4 regions of the Syntrophomonas sp. UBA1041 genome follow, and region 3 is predicted to be linked to each of the others. Evidence: riboswitches for the same ligand, from Rfam matches in the RefSeq annotation. Region 3 holds a riboswitch; each other region holds the start of a gene.
The links. Region 3 has a riboswitch for cobalamin ahead of cobT (nicotinate-nucleotide--dimethylbenzimidazole phosphoribosyltransferase). Riboswitches for the same ligand answer to the same signal wherever they lie in the genome.
Positions count from the first base shown of each region.

Region 1: it holds a riboswitch for cobalamin, as region 3 does, so the genes downstream of both, B2633_RS00635 (alcohol dehydrogenase catalytic domain-containing protein) here and cobT (nicotinate-nucleotide--dimethylbenzimidazole phosphoribosyltransferase) in region 3, are expected to answer to the same signal.
Region 2: it holds a riboswitch for cobalamin, as region 3 does, so the genes downstream of both, B2633_RS09590 (cobyrinic acid a,c-diamide synthase CobB) here and cobT (nicotinate-nucleotide--dimethylbenzimidazole phosphoribosyltransferase) in region 3, are expected to answer to the same signal.
Region 4: it holds a riboswitch for cobalamin, as region 3 does, so the genes downstream of both, B2633_RS09665 (precorrin-6A/cobalt-precorrin-6A reductase) here and cobT (nicotinate-nucleotide--dimethylbenzimidazole phosphoribosyltransferase) in region 3, are expected to answer to the same signal.

Region 1 covers NZ_DCEA01000003.1:23,838-28,047, reverse strand. Annotated here, with positions in the region: gene B2633_RS00645 (4Fe-4S dicluster domain-containing protein) at 1-511, shown strand, start outside; gene B2633_RS00640 (formate dehydrogenase subunit gamma) at 501-1,247, shown strand; cobalamin riboswitch at 1,262-1,433, shown strand; gene B2633_RS00635 (alcohol dehydrogenase catalytic domain-containing protein) at 1,487-2,566, shown strand; gene trpD (anthranilate phosphoribosyltransferase) at 2,573-3,676, shown strand; gene B2633_RS00625 (hypothetical protein) at 3,720-3,950, shown strand.
Region 2 covers NZ_DCEA01000066.1:3,505-7,714, reverse strand. Annotated here, with positions in the region: gene cbiD (cobalt-precorrin-5B (C(1))-methyltransferase CbiD) at 1-75, opposite strand, end outside; gene B2633_RS09590 (cobyrinic acid a,c-diamide synthase CobB) at 118-1,482, opposite strand; cobalamin riboswitch at 1,597-1,768, opposite strand; gene B2633_RS09585 (DNA polymerase IV) at 1,909-3,096, opposite strand; gene B2633_RS09580 (GyrI-like domain-containing protein) at 3,193-3,798, opposite strand; gene B2633_RS09575 (thiolase family protein) at 3,954-4,210, opposite strand, start outside.
Region 3 covers NZ_DCEA01000112.1:9,998-14,207, reverse strand. Annotated here, with positions in the region: gene B2633_RS16575 (SDR family NAD(P)-dependent oxidoreductase) at 296-1,225, shown strand; gene cobT (nicotinate-nucleotide--dimethylbenzimidazole phosphoribosyltransferase) at 1,501-2,556, opposite strand; cobalamin riboswitch at 2,636-2,823, opposite strand; gene B2633_RS16565 (DUF2284 domain-containing protein) at 2,882-3,580, opposite strand; gene B2633_RS16560 (efflux RND transporter permease subunit) at 3,644-4,210, opposite strand, start outside.
Region 4 covers NZ_DCEA01000066.1:18,263-22,472, forward strand. Annotated here, with positions in the region: gene cbiB (adenosylcobinamide-phosphate synthase CbiB) at 1-69, shown strand, start outside; gene cobD (threonine-phosphate decarboxylase CobD) at 92-1,174, shown strand; cobalamin riboswitch at 1,263-1,434, shown strand; gene B2633_RS09665 (precorrin-6A/cobalt-precorrin-6A reductase) at 1,698-2,477, shown strand; gene B2633_RS09670 (energy-coupling factor ABC transporter permease) at 2,560-3,252, shown strand; gene B2633_RS09675 (energy-coupling factor ABC transporter substrate-binding protein) at 3,249-3,530, shown strand; gene cbiQ (cobalt ECF transporter T component CbiQ) at 3,527-4,210, shown strand, end outside.

The DNA.
Region 1 (4,210 bases), on a different contig from region 3:
GGCTAAATGCAGGGACGTTTGCCCCTGGCATATCCCTCAGCGCCAGGGCGGGGTAGGGCTGTATTTGGAAGTAGTCCCGGATTTGGCTGGAGGAGGAGTTATGTATAAATGTGACATGTGCCATGATCTGATCAAGCAGGGACAGCAACCGGCCTGCGTAAACGCCTGTCCCAGGAATGCTATTATGTTTGGCCCTCAGTATGAGCTGCATGAGTATGCACAGAACTGGGCCCGCCAGAATCAAGGCTATGTGTACGGAGATGAGGAGAACGGTGGAACAGCTAATTTCTATATTTCCATGATACCTTTTGAAGTTATCAATCTTGCCATTATCGACCAGGATCTGGACGGCACGACTGGCAGAGTCGATATGGCGGTAAATATTGAAAACCCACTTGACGAGCCTGGTAATATCTTGAGCGGTTTATTAATGGCTCCTGTTGCCGGGGTATTGGCAGCAGGAATAAGTACTTACCAGATTATGAAAGGGGGCAATGACGTTGAAGATTAAGCGCCACAATACAGCTATACGCTTTACTCATTGGGTTACCGCGATGTCTATTTTTGTCCTGTTGTTTACCGGCTTTGGACAAATGCCCGTTTACAAAAGATATTATGTGGACCAACTACCGGGGCTGGCCTGGTCGAGCAATTTTCTGGCTACATTGTATCTGCATTATCTGGCAGCTATGGCATTAATATTTATAAGTGCCTATTATGTGACCTATTTAATTGTCAGTAAAAGATGGGACATCATACCCCGCAGGGGTGATTTTAAGGAGTCCATGCAGATATTTGCTTCCATGCTGGGGTTGGCCGAGGAACCGGAAAATGACAAATATCTGGCAGAACAACGCCTGGCCTTCGCGGTGACTGCTTTCTCGGTAATGGCCTTGATTGTAACCGGAATACTGAAGGTATATAAAAACCTGCCCGGGATGGAATTTTCAGTGGGTACGGTATTCTGGCTGGCGCAGATTCATAATCTGTTTACCGTGATATTGCTGCTTTCGGTTATTGTTCACCTGGCAGCGTTTCTCATCAAGGCTAACCGGCCCCTGGTAGCAAGTATGTTCACAGGCTATATCGATAGGGAGTACGTAATACATCGCCATGCTGCGTGGTGGGATAAACTGAATAAAGAGCACCGTGAAGCCGGCCTCACGTCTCCACCCGTACACCCTGAAGCAGTTCTCATAGCGGAGCAGGGAAAATCTTGCCTTGACAAAACCGGGAATTCATCCTAGTATAAACAAAAAAATAGGCCATGAGAGTTGCAGGTGCCCGACAGGGAGAATAGGGAACCGGGTGCAAATCCCGGGCGGGCCCGCCACTGTAATGCTGAGCCGATGCCGCAGCCACTCCGGTAAGGGGGAAGGGGCATGCCGGTGAAGAAGCTGAGTCAGGAGACCTGCCTGTAGCTTAAGGTTGAAGCCGAAAGGCAAAAACCTGGTGCGGAATTGGAGAGTCCATACCTTTTTGAGGTATGGGTTTTTTATTTTTTATGGGGGTGAATGAAATCAAAGCAGCGGTTTTGGAGACCATCGGCAGCATCCGTATTGAAGACCGTCCCGAACCTCAATGCCAGGAGGGGGATGTCATTTTAAAAACCGAGGTGTGCGGCTTGTGCCGTACTGATATGAAAGCCTACACCATCGGACAGCGGGATCTGCGGCTTCCCCGAGTGCTCGGGCACGAGATAACCGCCACCGTGGTTGAGGCCTGCAGTCAGACTGAATTCCGCCCCGGGGACCGGGTGCAGGTTTCACCCGGTGTGCCCTGCGGAAACTGCCATTTTTGCCGGCAAGGTCTGGACCACCTGTGCGACCGGGTGGAAATCATGGGATTCCACCGTGACGGAGGCTTTCAGGAGTATCTGCACATACCTGCTGCGGCGGCCCAGAGGGGCATTCTCAATCACATCCCGGCGGGATTGTCATTTGAAGAAGCCTGTATGTCAGAGCCTCTGGCCTGTGCCATTAATATGCAGGACGCTTTGCATGTCGGTCATGGTGATGCAGTCCTGATTTGGGGGGGCGGTCCCCTGGGAATATTAAACGCCCGGCTGGCCAGGAGCCGGGGGGCTGAAGAGATCTTCATAGTGGAGAGCCATCCTGATAGAATGATGCGTCTGCAGGATTTGGAAAATAGATGCCACTTACTGGCTGATCTTGAAGGGCTCAGAAAGGCGCTCACGGTCATTACAGATCACGGCCAGGCTGATGTCGTCATACCTTGTTGTCCCGATCCCAATGCCTTCAGAAGCTCCCTGCAGGTATGCTCCAAGCGGGGGCGGATTGGATTCTTCAGCGGGATGTCACAGCAGCCGGGCTTCACCAATGATGAATGGAACCTGCTTCACTACCTGGAACTAACCGTTATCGGCGCATATGGATGCTCCATACGTAATAACCGCTCCGCCATGCAGTTGATGGAAAGAGGGGATGTGGTGGTCAAAGACCTGATTTCCAGGCGTATCGGACTGGATGAACTGCAAGAAGGGTTGGATTTGATAGCTGCGGGGAAGGAAATGAAAATAGCGATGGATATGAAAAAAGGGAGGTAATGTGAGATGTCATTATGCGCACAGGAATTTGGCCGGACTATTGCTGATTTGATCAACCAGGTTGATCTGCCGCGGGACCGTTCCAAGACAGTATTCAGTGAAGTTCTGCTGGATCGTCAGTCGGCCATGCATCAGGGCGCATTTTTGAGCGCCCTGGCCGCCAAAGGTGAGACCGCTGAAGAGATTGCCGGGATCTGGGAGGCTATATATGAACATGACACCTGCAAGGTTGCCCTGGATAACCATGCTGATGTGGTGGAAAACTGCGGCACCGGGATGGATAGCCTGAAAACGTTTAACATCAGTACTGCCGCATCTATCATTGCGGCAGCTGCGGGAGTGGTGATGGCCAAGCACGGCAGCCGCGCCATTACCTCCAGCTGCGGAACCATCGACCTTTTAGAAGCATTGGGCGTTGATGTTGAAGGTCCACCGGAACTGGTGAAACACAGCATTGAAACGGCTGGTATCGGTATCTTTAATGGTATGAGCCCGCATATTCATCAAAGCCTGGGCAGAATTTTATCCCAGATTTCGTTCGGAACAGTTCTGAACATTGCGGCCTCCCTGGCCAACCCGGCCCTGCCCCGCTATGCCGTCCGCGGCGTCTACGACCGGGGATTGCTGACCCCGGTAGCCAGGGTGATGAACGAAATAGGATACCGGCGCGCCCTGGTGGTACACGGGCTGGACGCCGGCGGCGAACAGGGCATGGATGAGGCTTCCACCCTGGGAGAGACCCTGGTGGCAGAATTGTATCCCGACGGCTCAATTCGCGAGTTTTCTTTTTACCCGCAGGATTACGGAATTAAACAGGCCAGTCTGGAGGATCTCAGGCCCCATATCGACAGGGAACAGGAGGTCCTGCAATTCCTGCGGGTGATTGCGGGGCTGGAAAACGGCCCCCGCACCGATATTGCCTGCCTGAATGCCGCACTGGTCATCTATGTTACCAGACCGGAGTCATCTCTGGCCGACTGCCTGCAGGCTGCCAGGGAAATGATTAACAAGGGCCTGGCCCTGCAAAAGCTTAGAGCATGGGTGTCAGCACAAAATCAACGCCCGGAACGGGGCATTATCAGGCTTAACCAGCTTTTGGAGAAGATGTAAAAGACATTCCCGACGATTTGTCACCCCGGAGAGGAGGAGCATGGTGATTAAAATGCTGGCGATTAAAACCGAAGCGGGATACTACAAAGAGGGCGATCCGTACATGATGGTGGATTTGCCCCGGGCATCAGTCTACCCGCCGGAAAAGGCGGAATACGTGCAAGGCATTATGACGGGCTTAAAGCAGCAAGGGGTGGCAAGCCGACTGGTCGAGATGCATATAAGCCTTACCGAATGGGAGGACATATCCGCCTGGCGCAGCAGCCAGATTTGAGCTGTCAGGCTCCGGGGTAAAGCAAAGCCGTAACAAATACAGATGCCAATATTACTGAATATTTAAGCACCTGGGCCCGGCAATAGTGTCCCTGGGGACAGAATCAGTCAAAACCGGTTTTGCCGTGATTTTGATTTCTTTCCGATAGTATGCTATCATGGCTGAGTAAGATTGTTTTTTCAACTGCTTATATTAGTATAAGGCAATATGGGCTTACAGAGCGGGAAACTCAATTTATTATGAGTTGTCCGCTCTTTTTA
Region 2 (4,210 bases), on a different contig from region 3:
AGCGGCAGCACAAGTTCCGGTGGAATAACCCCAGCGCATGGCCTTCAATGAGCCCACCTCCTCCTGTATCAGCATTTCTCTTTAGCAGACTCAGATTTAATCCATTTCCACCAATTTCTATCTATTTCCATATTCAGCGCAGGCCTCCACAAAACGCCGGGCTGCTTTGGGATTGGCCCGCAGCTGCAGATGCAGATATGAAGCCAACAGTGAACCCTCGGCATATCCGCCCCGGCTTACTCCCCGCCCCATGCCTCCTTCGAGTCCGAAAGCACAGTCTTGCGGGTTGATACCCTCCAGGGTTGAGTAATGAAACTCGTGCCCGCGCAATACCTCGCCTTTTCCGGCTATTACTGTGTCTCTCAGGGCAATAGCCTTAATATAGCCTAGTTCCTGCAGCTTCCGGGTCATAATGATCTCACCCGGCACCAGCCCCACTCCGGGCCAGGAGTTGCCTTCCCAGTCCTTCAGGGTCCGGGACAAATACATCAGCCCGCCGCACTCCGCCAGTATGGGCATGCCCATCCGGTGGGCCTGGCGCAGAGCCTTCTGCATGCCGGAATTCCGGCTTAATTGCGGTAAAAACATTTCCGGGAAGCCGCCGCCGACATAGATCCCATCCACTTCCGGCAAAGAAGCATCATTCAGGGGGCTGAAATACTTCAGCTCTGCTCCCAGTTCAGACAGGTAGTCCAGACTGTCTTGATAGTAAAAACTAAAGGCGGCATCCCTGGCCACTCCGATAACAGTCCGCTTTTCAACCTGAGGCGCTTGCCAGATGAGTTCCATAGGCTTGGCTTCCCCGGCCAGGGCCAGTACCGCTTCCATATCCAGATTTGACTCTACCAAATCCGCCATTTTATGGAGATGGTCTGCCAATTCCCCATGTTCATCGGCGGGCAGCAAACCCAGATGCCGCTCGGGAATGGATATACTCTCCTGCCAGGGGACACAGCCCAGCACTTTGACTCCCAGCTCCGATTCCAGATTGGGAAGCACCCATTCTCGATGAAAAGGAGAGGCCTGGTTCAATACTATACCTTTGATTTCTACCTCGGGCTGGTATTCCATAAAGCCTTTAACCAACGCCACACAGCTCTGCGACATGCTTTTTACATTTACCACCAGAACCACCGGGGTGTTTAACATCAAAGCCACCTCGGCGCTGCTGCCGGCAATCCTCTCCCCCCGGTAGCCGTCAAACAGCCCCATCACCCCTTCAATGATGGATATCTCAGCCGAAGCGGCGTTCTTGGCAAACACAGTTTGCATCACCTGAGGAGGCATCATCCAGCTGTCCAGATTGTGGGAACTGCGACCGCAGGCATGACTGTGCAAACCGGAGTCAATATAATCCGGTCCTACTTTGAAGGGCTGCACCTTGATCCGGCGCCGCTTCAGAGCTGCCATCAACCCCAATGAAACTGTGGTTTTGCCGCTGCTGCTGTGCACGCCGGCGATCATCAGTCGTGGGAACTGCACCGAGACTCACTTCCTGCTTCCATATTTCCCAATAAAAAAGGCTTCTACTTGCTCAAAAGTAGAAGCCTACAGCTTTACCGTCCAAATGCGAACCAAACCCTATCCGCGGGGCTGATTATTCGCAAGCTATTGGCAGGTTTACTGGCTCCCAGATCATCCTCCCCACACCCCTTCCCGATTCCTCAGTGGCTAATGTGTGGTTCGTACTGGTTACAGTGGCGGGACCGCTCAGGATTTTAACCTGATTCCCTTTATCCCTCTCGGGACCAGTAGCTTCAACTTTAGAGTTGCCCCCATTATAATACAATCCTTTAAAAATGCCAACATAATAATTTGCGTACAAATGACACCGGAAAACGCTTTCCCTGAGTCATTATTCCGATGCGGTTCTGAATTGCTAAAACGAATGACACCGGGGAATTTGGTCTAATCATCACCCCGGCTTGGGAGCTGATTGCCGCGCTGTATGACCCTGGATCCAAAACGCCGGCGGATCTGATCCATAAGCATATCCACCTTTTCATATTGGGCAGATTCTTCGAAGAGGCCGCCCTGCTCCCAATCCGGTGCCGATGATAGCTTTCCCAGGCTGAGGCCGATCAGGCGTAAGGGAGAATCTCCCCGGTAGCTCTTCTGCAGCAGTTCATCAGCGACCTGCCCGATGACCACATCAGCATGGCTGGGGGCGATAGTCCGGCTGCGGTTGATGGTTTTAAAGCTGCTGTAACGCAGTTTGAGGGTTACTGTAGAACAGTACAGCTTGTCGCGGCGCAGTTTACGGCACAACTCGGCGGAGAAAGCAGCCAGGTTTTTTTGCAGGATCTGCATATCATCAATGTCTTCCGGAAAGGTGACCTCCCTGCCCAGGGATTTACGCTCTTCATGGGTTTCGACCTGGCGTGTGTCGATGCCCCGGGCTAATTCCCAGTAATGCTGCCCGCTTGCGCCCATGCGTTCTGCAAGCCAACCGGTTGGGAGGTCCTGTACATCACCGACGGTTTTGATCCCCAGCCGCTCCAGGGCTTGCCGGGCCTTTTCACCCACCCCCCAGAGCCGTGTGACCGGCAGGGGTCTTATTATTTCCAGGGCCCGGTCATAGGGGATGATGCACAAACCGTCCGGTTTGTTCAGGTCGGAGGCCAGCTTGGCCAGGAACTTGTTATAAGAAATGCCCACCGATATAGTCAGGCCCAGTTCGCTTCTGACCCGGCGTTTGATTTCCCGCCCAATAGCCTCCGGGCTGCCGAAGAGATTTTGAGTTCCGCTGATATCAAGAAAAGCCTCGTCAACGGAAATTGGTTCCATGAGGGGGGTGTAATCGGAGAGAATGGCAAAAACCTGATGGGATACCTCCAGGTAACGCTCCATGCGCACCGGCAGAAATACGCCTTGCGGGCACAAACGCCTGGCCTGAGCGGCGGGCATGGCCGAGCGTACTCCGAATTTCCTGGCCTCGTAGGAGCAGGTGGAAACGACCCCCCGCGAGGCGGCAGATCCCCCGACTATGACTGGCTTTCCCTTTAGGGAGGGATTGTCGTTTTGTTCCACCGCGGCGTAGAATGCATCCAGATCACAGTGAATGATATGTAGAGAGTGATTCACCTCGCCGGTCATTTTCACACTTCCCCGTGCTTTTTAACCCAATATGATTCCATTAAAGCAAAAGCCCTTTACCTGACAGCGATATCTGGAAATCGATCCGGGTCATCCTTAACCTGCCGGCTGCCTGATAATGGTCTTAAGCCGGGCAGGGGTGGTCTTGCGGGGATCGTTAAGGTAGATTTCATGATGATACCCCCGCAGGCTGTAGCCTTGCTCACCGATGAATTGGTGCAGTTTCATTATGGTGTCATGTTCCTCGGAATAAGGACCGACATACATCACCTGGGCTGCCAGGCCTTCTTCAAAGGATTCGAAGCGCAGCCGGGGCAGCGCCGTAAGGGGTTTCTTTTTGGCCGCAGCCGCTTTGGCCTGCTCAACCATGCCCGCTTCAATAAATGGCGGCTGCATTATCATCATAGTCCATTGCCAGTTATCCTTATCGCCTGTAAGAAAAACCTGTTCAGAAGCCCCATACCACAATCCTTCCAGGGGCATTACAGTATAATCGGGGCTTTCTTTTTTGCTCTGGAACTTGAGGGCGTAAGACACTGAGTAAAGGGCTTCGACAGCCTCTTTATAGTCCGGGGAGGTGTTGGGGTCACCCTGCCCGTTTATCATCAGGAAATTGAAGGCCGGCACCCGGACCAGGATATTTTTTCCCAGCGGGGTATTGTATAAGCGGGAATACTGCTTCTTCAGATCGATTTTTTCCATAGTAAAAATCCTCCTAGGTACATTATACCCCGGAGGAAGACTTGAATCACAGCAGATGCAGGCAGTGACGGTGATATGTTATGCGCTGGGGACATTCACAAAAAAGTCAGGTGATGGCGTTGTAACCATCACCTGCTTAAACAAAGAAGAGGTCCTTAGATATCCCTTGTCCACAGTGAGCACATGGCGGGCCCAGTTCCAACGCACAGCGCTGCTCCCCCAACAGTCTTGCCGATGTTCTCAAGTTCGTAATACAGGGAAACGATGATACGCAAAGCCGTGGCTCCAATCGGATGGCCCAAACCAATTCCGGATCCATTGCTATTAACCTTATTCATATCAATTTCAATACCATATTCCTCTTTCAGCATTCTGCCAACACCCAGCCACTGGGCGGCAAACGCTTCATTTA
Region 3 (4,210 bases):
ATTACATATCTTGGTGGATCGCGAAGAAACCTTTATGGGCGGCTTCAAGACAGACCAGTATTCTTATGAAAAGTCTTATTAGATGACAGTAAGGATATTGGCCCTTTGTTTTCAAGCATAAACGAAAAGAAAGAGGTGATGTGCAAACGATGATTCAGGGCGATGATAGTTGGGTATGGCGCTTTGCCCTTATCAGGGTATTTCACGGTGATCATAGCCTCCCTCCATTAGGAAATACCCTCTATCATAAGTAAAAATACCTGAGAGAGAAGATTTTAGAAAGGTGGAATTTATAATGGGTAAATTGGATGGCAAAGTGGTAGTAGTGACAGGTTCAGTTTCAGCAATTCCTGGTTTTGACTCTATCGGATCAGCAACAGTTCGTGAAGCATTGGCTGAAGGGGCAAGAGGGGTAGTTGTGTCCGACATTAATGACAAATTAGGTGAAGCTTTTGTTAAGGAATTAAACGATCAATACGGTGAAGGACGCGCAACTTTTGTTCACACTGACGTATCTCAACCTAAAGATGTTGAAAAATTATTTGAAATTACAGAAAAGGTTTATGGCGTTGTAAATGCAATAATGGCTAATGCCGGTGTGGTAACTGCGGAAGATTTCGATAAAGACCCGGAAGAAGTTTTAAAATCCCGCAAATTTATTCAAAGCATTAATGAAGATGGGGTATTCTATACAGCCTTATATGGTTCTCGTTTAATGATCAAACATGGAATAAAAGGTTCAATCGTGATGGTTTCAAGTATTCACGGGGTTGCCGGTCGTCCTAAAGTTGTAAATTGTGAAACCGGTGAAGTTTTTATTGAACGCTTCAATTTAATTCAATATACAATGGGTAAACATGGCGTAGTTGGTTTATCAAAAGCATTGGCCCTGCAATTGGCGGATTACGGTATACGTGTAAATACTGTAAATCCAGGTTATATTATGACCCCATTATTCCAAGCAGCTGTAGCTGCCGATAAAAATGATTTGGCAGCCCAAGATTCATTGGCGACAGAAGCATTTGACTTTGCGCAATTAGCAGCATTACATCCATTATGTAATGACCCGGTAAAAGATAAAGAAATCGTACCTCGCGGTAAATATGGCGGTCGCATGGGAGTTCCTGCTGAAATTGCCAAGCCTGCAGTATTTCTAATGTCCGATGAAGCATCCTTTGTGACAGGTCAAAAATTAGTAATTGACGGAGGTTATACGGCGGGCTAAAAATAAACGGATCAGGGCGGCTTTTAGCCAGTGTGGGGTAACCCGTGAAGACAGCCGATCATTCGGCATAAGTTTGTTTGGTAGAAAGAGGCTGTTCCAAGAACAGCCTTTTTTAAATATACTGACCCGGTTAAGTGTTAGCGCCGCCATTGGCTTCCTCTGGACTGAACATATGTTCCATACCCCGGGGCTATAAGTGTACATGGATCAGCCTACGTATCGCTATTGGAAGGTAGTGGCTGGCCCTTCCATTAGGTCTTGTCCGTGTATCTGTGTCATTCTTTGTTGGAAACGCCGGCTTCTCCGAAGGTGGCCATCTCTTTCATAACTTTTACGGCCGCTTCAAAGATCGGGAAGGTTAAAACCGCTCCGGTGCCTTCGCCCAGCCGCAGATCCAGGTGCAGGATAGGTTGCAGGCCCATATATTCCAGCATAATGCGGTGCCCGGGCTCCTGGGAAAGATGGGACGCAAACAGAAAATCCTGACAACGTTGATTCATCTTGCATGCCATGAGAGCAGCCGCGCTGGAAATGAAGCCATCCACTACCACCGGTACGCGCCGGGCTGCAGCGCCTATAATGACACCGGTCAAGGCGGCGATTTCCAGTCCCCCTACTTTCTTCAGCACATCCAGCGGCTGGCCGGGATCGGGCTGGTTTAGCTCCAGGGCCTGTTTGATTACCGCGATTTTCTTGTGGCGGCCGCTGTCATCAAGTCCGGTGCCGCGGCCGGTGATTATATCCAGATCAACCCCGCTAAATACAGCCAGAATGGCGCTGCTGGGAGTGGTGTTTCCGATTCCCATCTCCCCGGTGGCCACCAGGGCCGCCCCGGCATCGATCTCGGCCTGAACCAGTTCTATTCCCACTTCAATAGCAGCCACTGCTTCAGCTTCGGTCATGGCTGCTTCCCGGGCCATGTTGCGGGTTCCCTCCCGGATTTTGCGAACATTGAGCCGGGGATGCTCAATGGCCGGACCCATCACTCCCACATCTGTGACCACCACTTTGGAGCCGGTATAGTTGGAAAAAACATTAATGGCGGCCCCGTTATTAAGGAAGTTCAGTACCATTTGCGGGGTGACCTCCTGGGGATAGGCGCTGACTCCTTCGGCCACCACCCCATGGTCGCCGGCCATGACCATAACCACTTTAGCCCCCAGTTCGGGGATAGTTTTACCCTGGATGGCGGCCAGGCGCACTACGATCTGCTCCATAATCCCCAGGGCGCCCAGGGGTTTGGTGAGATTGTCCAGGCGCTTCTGCGCTGCTTGCGCCGCTTCAAGGTTCGGTTCTCCAATACTCTGCAAGGTTGCTTCCAGTCGTTCCATTTGATAAAACCTCCTTTAGTATTAGCCAAAATTAAAAAGTCCCCAAGCCATTAAGGCCTGAGAACTTTACCTTCATTCTCAACCAGATGTTTTACAGGCAGGTTTCCTGACTCCCGGATCAAACGCTCCTTAGATACAAGCCAGCCTTCCCAGTTTCCCAGTGGCTATACGGCTTGGAACTCCCCGGTTACAGTGGCGGGTCCGTTCAGGTCTTGCACCTGATTCCCTATTATCCCCTAAAGGGGCACCCGAAACATAAGGTAATTCAATTTTTTTAATTATATACTTGCACATGAAATACTGACAAGCACAAAAATAATCCGATCTATAGAGTAACTGAATATCTCTCTTCCAAAATCAGCCCCGCTTCAGAGCTGCCAACCTGGTATTTTATGCATTCCAGACTGTTCAATACCGGCTCCATCCGCTGTTCAATGGCCTGCGGCAACTCGGGGTCCGGGCTGAGCAGCCCCATGACCTTGATGATGTATTCGGTCTGATTGCCTTCCTTGATCCATTGCAGGGTGATATCAAAAACATCCTTCAGGGTCTGGGTCACATCCACTCCGGTAGCGGCGATGGAATAAGCGCGCCGTTCAGGCTTGCGGCAGCTCTCCTCACCCAGTTTGAAACTGCAGGTTTCCGTGCCACATCCCTGGCAGTGACCGCAGTTCAAGAAAAACAAGCTATCCGGATGCTGGCCTATAACCGCATAGCCCAGTTGATTCAGCATATCTGACAGAACCAGGTCCTGCAGGCTGAAATCTTCAGCCGCCATCCCGGCCGGCTTAAAGCGGGAAAGAAACTTGGCATAGATCAAAATACCGTAAGGGTATTTTACCGCTACCTCCGCCAAGGCCGGGGCGTAAGGCGGACAGCCCCCGGAGGCATAATCCGGGCATCCCTCCCGGCAGTAGCCGGTAATCCGGTCATAATCATGGCAGATTTCGGAAGAGTCGATCAATTTAAAGCCGATTTCAAGGGGATAGTTGTCTCCCTGCTTATCAGTGTATATGATCCACATAGTTCAACCTCCTGCATGGCGGTATTTTTCAATATATTTGACAACCGTCAGTTATATAACTGTTTATGGCGAATAACCGTCCCGTTCTGGGCTAGTGGCATGCAAACCGTCCGGTGCGGCAGTTGGGCTCGCTTCAATGTCCTCAGGCACAGGCTTTTTACGCCAATGAGTCAAGTCGTCGAAAAGGGTATAGATCACCGGCACCACCACCAGAGTCAACAAGGTGGAGGTGATCAGGCCTCCGATAGTGGCATGGGCCATCGGGGCCCGCCATTCGGCTCCTGCTCCCAGGGACATGGCCACTGGCACCATTCCCAGTATCATAGCGGTAGTTGTCATTAAAATAGGGCGCAGGCGGGTGGCGGCAGCCTCCCGCAAGGCTTGATTGCGTTCCACTCCCCTGGCCCGGGCTTGCTTGGTAAAGTCGATCAACAGTATGGCATTCTTGGTTACCAGGCCCATCAGCAAGATTACGCCGATCATGGAAACCAGACTCAAATCGCTGCCCATCAGGAACAAGCCCAGAATAGCTCCGACAATGGCCAGAGGCAGGGAAAACATGATGGAAAAGGGATCTATATAGCTTTCAAATTGTGCCGCCAATATGAAGAATATGAACAGAATACCTAT
Region 4 (4,210 bases), on a different contig from region 3:
AGCATCATGCTCCTGGTAAGTGCAGAGGCGGTAGTCCTGGGAGTTCTGTTATCCCGCTGGTGGGGTTAGACAGTTCAGAGTAGGAGGTGTTATGGGCAGTCAACATTTATGCAAACCGGTTCATGGCGGCGATGTGTGGAAAGCCGCCCAGAGGTGGGGGATAGCGCTTGACGAGATCCTGGATTTCAGCGCCAACATCAACCCTCTGGGACCGTCGCCGCAAGCCCTGGAGGCAATTGAAAGCAATATCTCACAGCTGACTCACTATCCCGAACCGTGCGGCGATTCCTGTAAACTGGCCCTGGCTCAGCACCTGGGGGTGGATAAGGCCAATTTGGTCCTGGGCAACGGCGGTTCGGAATTAATCTACCTTCTGGGAAGGATGTTTTATAAAGGGCGGCTCTTGTTGTTGGCCCCCTGTTTTTCCGAATACGGAGAAGGCCTGGAAAACCCGCGGGTGGTTAGAATTGCCCTGGATGCCGATAAACAGTTTAGGCTGCCTTTGCCAGAGATCAGGGAGGCCCTGCAGCCCGGTGACCTGATATTTATCGGTAATCCCAATAACCCCACCGGCAATCTTTTTAAACCGCAGGAATTGCTGGAGTTGGCCGCTTATGTGCAGGACGTCCGGGGAGTTATGGTGGTTGATGAGGCCTTTCTGGATTTCGCCGGCCGGGAACTCTCCATAAGCCAGGAGGTGGAGCACAATCCCCACCTTGTAGTGGTGGGATCCTTAACCAAATTTTTTGCTATTCCCGGCCTGCGTCTGGGTTATGCGGCAGCCTGTGCAGAACATATCAAACGCATGGAGTTTTTGCTCCCCACCTGGCGGATCAACACCCTGGCTCTGGCGGCCGGGCGGGCTTCGCTGGCTGATGTGGCTTATATGGAAAAGACCATCGCCTTTGTCAATCAGGAAAGGCAGTTATTCATAGAGCGGCTGCAAGAGCTGCCGTTTTTGCAGGTATTCCCCGGGGTAAGCAACTTCCTGCTCATCGACGCGGAAAAAAGCGGCCTTACGGCAGACGAGTGGCAGGAGCGCCTGGGTCCCCGCGGTATTTTAATCCGCAACTGCTCGAATTTCGCAAACCTATCCCCATATTACTTCCGCATCGCCGTAAAAGGCCGCGATCAAAACCTGCGCCTCGTAGAGGCCTTGAAACAGGTCAAGTGAAGTAACTTTATTAAATGCCAGGTTTTTGAAAAAGGTTTTAATTTGCGTACCAAAAAAGATTGAAATATTTGCCCAAAACCGATAAAATAAGACTTAACTAAATAACAGTGAAGAATGACACAGGGAAGATGGTGAAAATCCATCACGGTGCCGCCACTGTAATGGGGAGCCTTTTACTGAATGCCACTGGATGAAGATCTGGGAAGGCGTAAAAGGCGATGAACCTCAGTCAGGAAACCTGCTGCATTCTATTTAGTCTACATTAGCCCACGGTGCATGGGTGTGTACGATGGTCGTGAACCACAACCCTGTATCATACGGTACAGGGTTTTTATATTGAATAAACATAGGGCGCCTTTTCCTGAGGGAAACGGCTGAAAAGACAATCGGTGCCAAACCGAGCCAGTGACTGTATTGGGAGAGTGTCTGCCAGATCTGGTGACACGATGATACCTGAGCCAGTAAGCAGCCTGTTCTTGCTGTCACCGCCAAGGTGAGGTTTCAAGATGTGCTGCTATTTTTTATGCCTGTAAGCAGGGAGGGAAATGGGTTGATTATGCTGGTCGCAGGAATTAAAGAAGCCCCCGAGATCATGGCACGGATTATTGAATGCGGTTGTCAGGTGGTTGTTTATCCAACCAATTCTTCCTGCCGTCACCACATTATCGACGCCGGACTGGGATGTCATCTCCTGCCTGATCATAACCTGGATTTGATGCAGTTTGTTAATGACCAAGAGGTGAAAATAGTGATTGACGCCAGCTCCGAGAGCAGCAGCGGCCTTTTCGAAGCCATAAACCAGATCACCCCCGCACCTCGATATATCCGCTATTACCGGGAGGAATTGGAACTGCCTGTTTCGCCGTTATTGTTCACGGTATATTCATTTGCAGATGCGGTGGACAAATTAGTTGAAATCGGCGCCAGAAATGTATTCTTAACTACCGGGAGCTATTGCCTGGACAGCTTCTGCAATGACTCCCGCCTGCAGGGGACCCGGTTTGTAGTCCGCGTACTGCCGGACTGGAAAATAGTAAAGAAATGCCAGGATATTGGAATTCCTATCCATGATATCGTGGCCATGCAAGGCCCCTTTTCCCGCAAAATTAACAAAACATTATTCAAGACTTATAATGCGGATGTCGTGGTGACGCGGGACAGCGGCAAAATGGGCGGCGCAGACACCAAAATCTCGGCCGCCCTGGATCTTAATCTGACTATTGTTGTCATCAAAAGAAAGACCTCGCAACAATATCCTACCGCCTGCGGGATAAAGCAGTTAATGGATTTAATACAGCGATAGGGGGGAATAGACTTAATTGATTTGCCTGATATAGCTGATTAAAAGAGTGAACTGATCGTAACCAGGAAGGAGGTTAACTATCTTGTTATCATTCGGAATGCACATAATGGAAGGATTCTTACCGCTGCCCTGGGCTGTGGCCTGGTTTGTCTTAATGCTGCCTTTTCTTTACCTGAGCATCAGAAAAACCCGGCAATTGGTGGCCCAAAACCCCAGAGCCATGCTGTTGTTAGCCTTTGCGGGCGCCTTTACTTTCGTGCTTTCGGCACTAAAACTGCCATCTGTCACCGGCAGTTGCTCCCATCCTACCGGGGTGGCCCTGGGAGCCATTCTTTTCGGGCCTGCCGTAATGGTGCTTATCGGCCTGATCGTTTTATTATTCCAGGCCCTTCTTTTGGCCCATGGCGGGTTGACCACTCTTGGCGCCAATGTCATGTCTATGGCAATCGTAGGCCCGCTAGTGACTTACGGCGTTTACGCCCTCCTAAAAAAGACCAGGCTGCCCCACTGGGCTGCAGTACTCATTGGGGCGGCGCTGGGAAGTCTTGCCACCTACTGCGTTACTGCCCTGCAATTAGCTTTAGCCTACCCGGGAGGTCCCGACGGTTTTTATGGGGCTTTGATCAAATTCACCGGCATTTTTGCAGTGACACAGGTACCTATCGCTATAATAGAAGGCATATTGACCGTATTAGTGGTGGATTTGTTATATGCGTACAACCGGCAGGAAGTGGAAAGCCTGCGTGACATGAGCATCGGAGGTGAGCAGGCGTGAAGAGAAATCTTATATTGATCGCCATCATGTTGTGTCTGGTAGTCTACGCCTTATATAGTAATCAAGGCGCAGAGTTTGGCGGAGCCGACGGGCAGGCTGAGGGTGTCATCGAAGAAATCAATCCCGGCTATGAACCCTGGTTCAACCCAATATGGGAGCCTCCCAGCGGAGAAATCGAATCCCTGCTGTTCGCCTTGCAAGCGGCCCTGGGGACAGGATTCATATGTTACTATCTGGGCTACAGCATAGGCAGGAGTAAAGGCAGGGCTCAGGCATGAACAGCATAGACCAGGCCGCCTACAATTCTCCCTGGTACCTGCTGCATCCGGCTGTTAAGCTTGGTCTGACCCTGGCCATCCTGGTAGTGGTTCTGGCACTTGATTCCAGAACCATTTCCTGTCTGGTAATCCTGGCAATATTCGCCCTGCTGGTGGGGAAAGCCAGGGTCTCCTGGCGCTTATATCTTGGTTTAATGGCAATTCCCCTGGTATTCCTGACGGTGGGTTGCGTGAGCGTGGCCATAACCAACAGCACGCTTTCAACTGGTATCTGGCCGGGGGTTTATGCCGGAGGCATGTGGTGGGGCGTTTCCCCCCAGTCTTTACAGGAGGCTATAAACCTGCTTTTGCGCAGTCTGGCCTGTGTAAGTGCCATGTATCTGCTGGCCTTGACTACGCCAGTGGTGCAGCTGGTTTACGTGCTGCGCTTGTTCAAGCTTCCCGGTGTGGCAGTCGATCTGATGGGATTAATCTATATGAATATCTTTATCTTTCTGCAAACCGCCCAGGACATCTACGTGGCCCAACAGTCCCGCTGCGGCTACCGGGGTTTTGCCGGACATTTAACTTCACTGACCGCCTTGCTCAGCAACCTTTTTATCAAGAACCTGCAGAGAAGCAACGCCTGTTATGACGCTTTGCTGGCGCGCGGATTCAAGGGCAGCCTGCAGGTTTTGGAT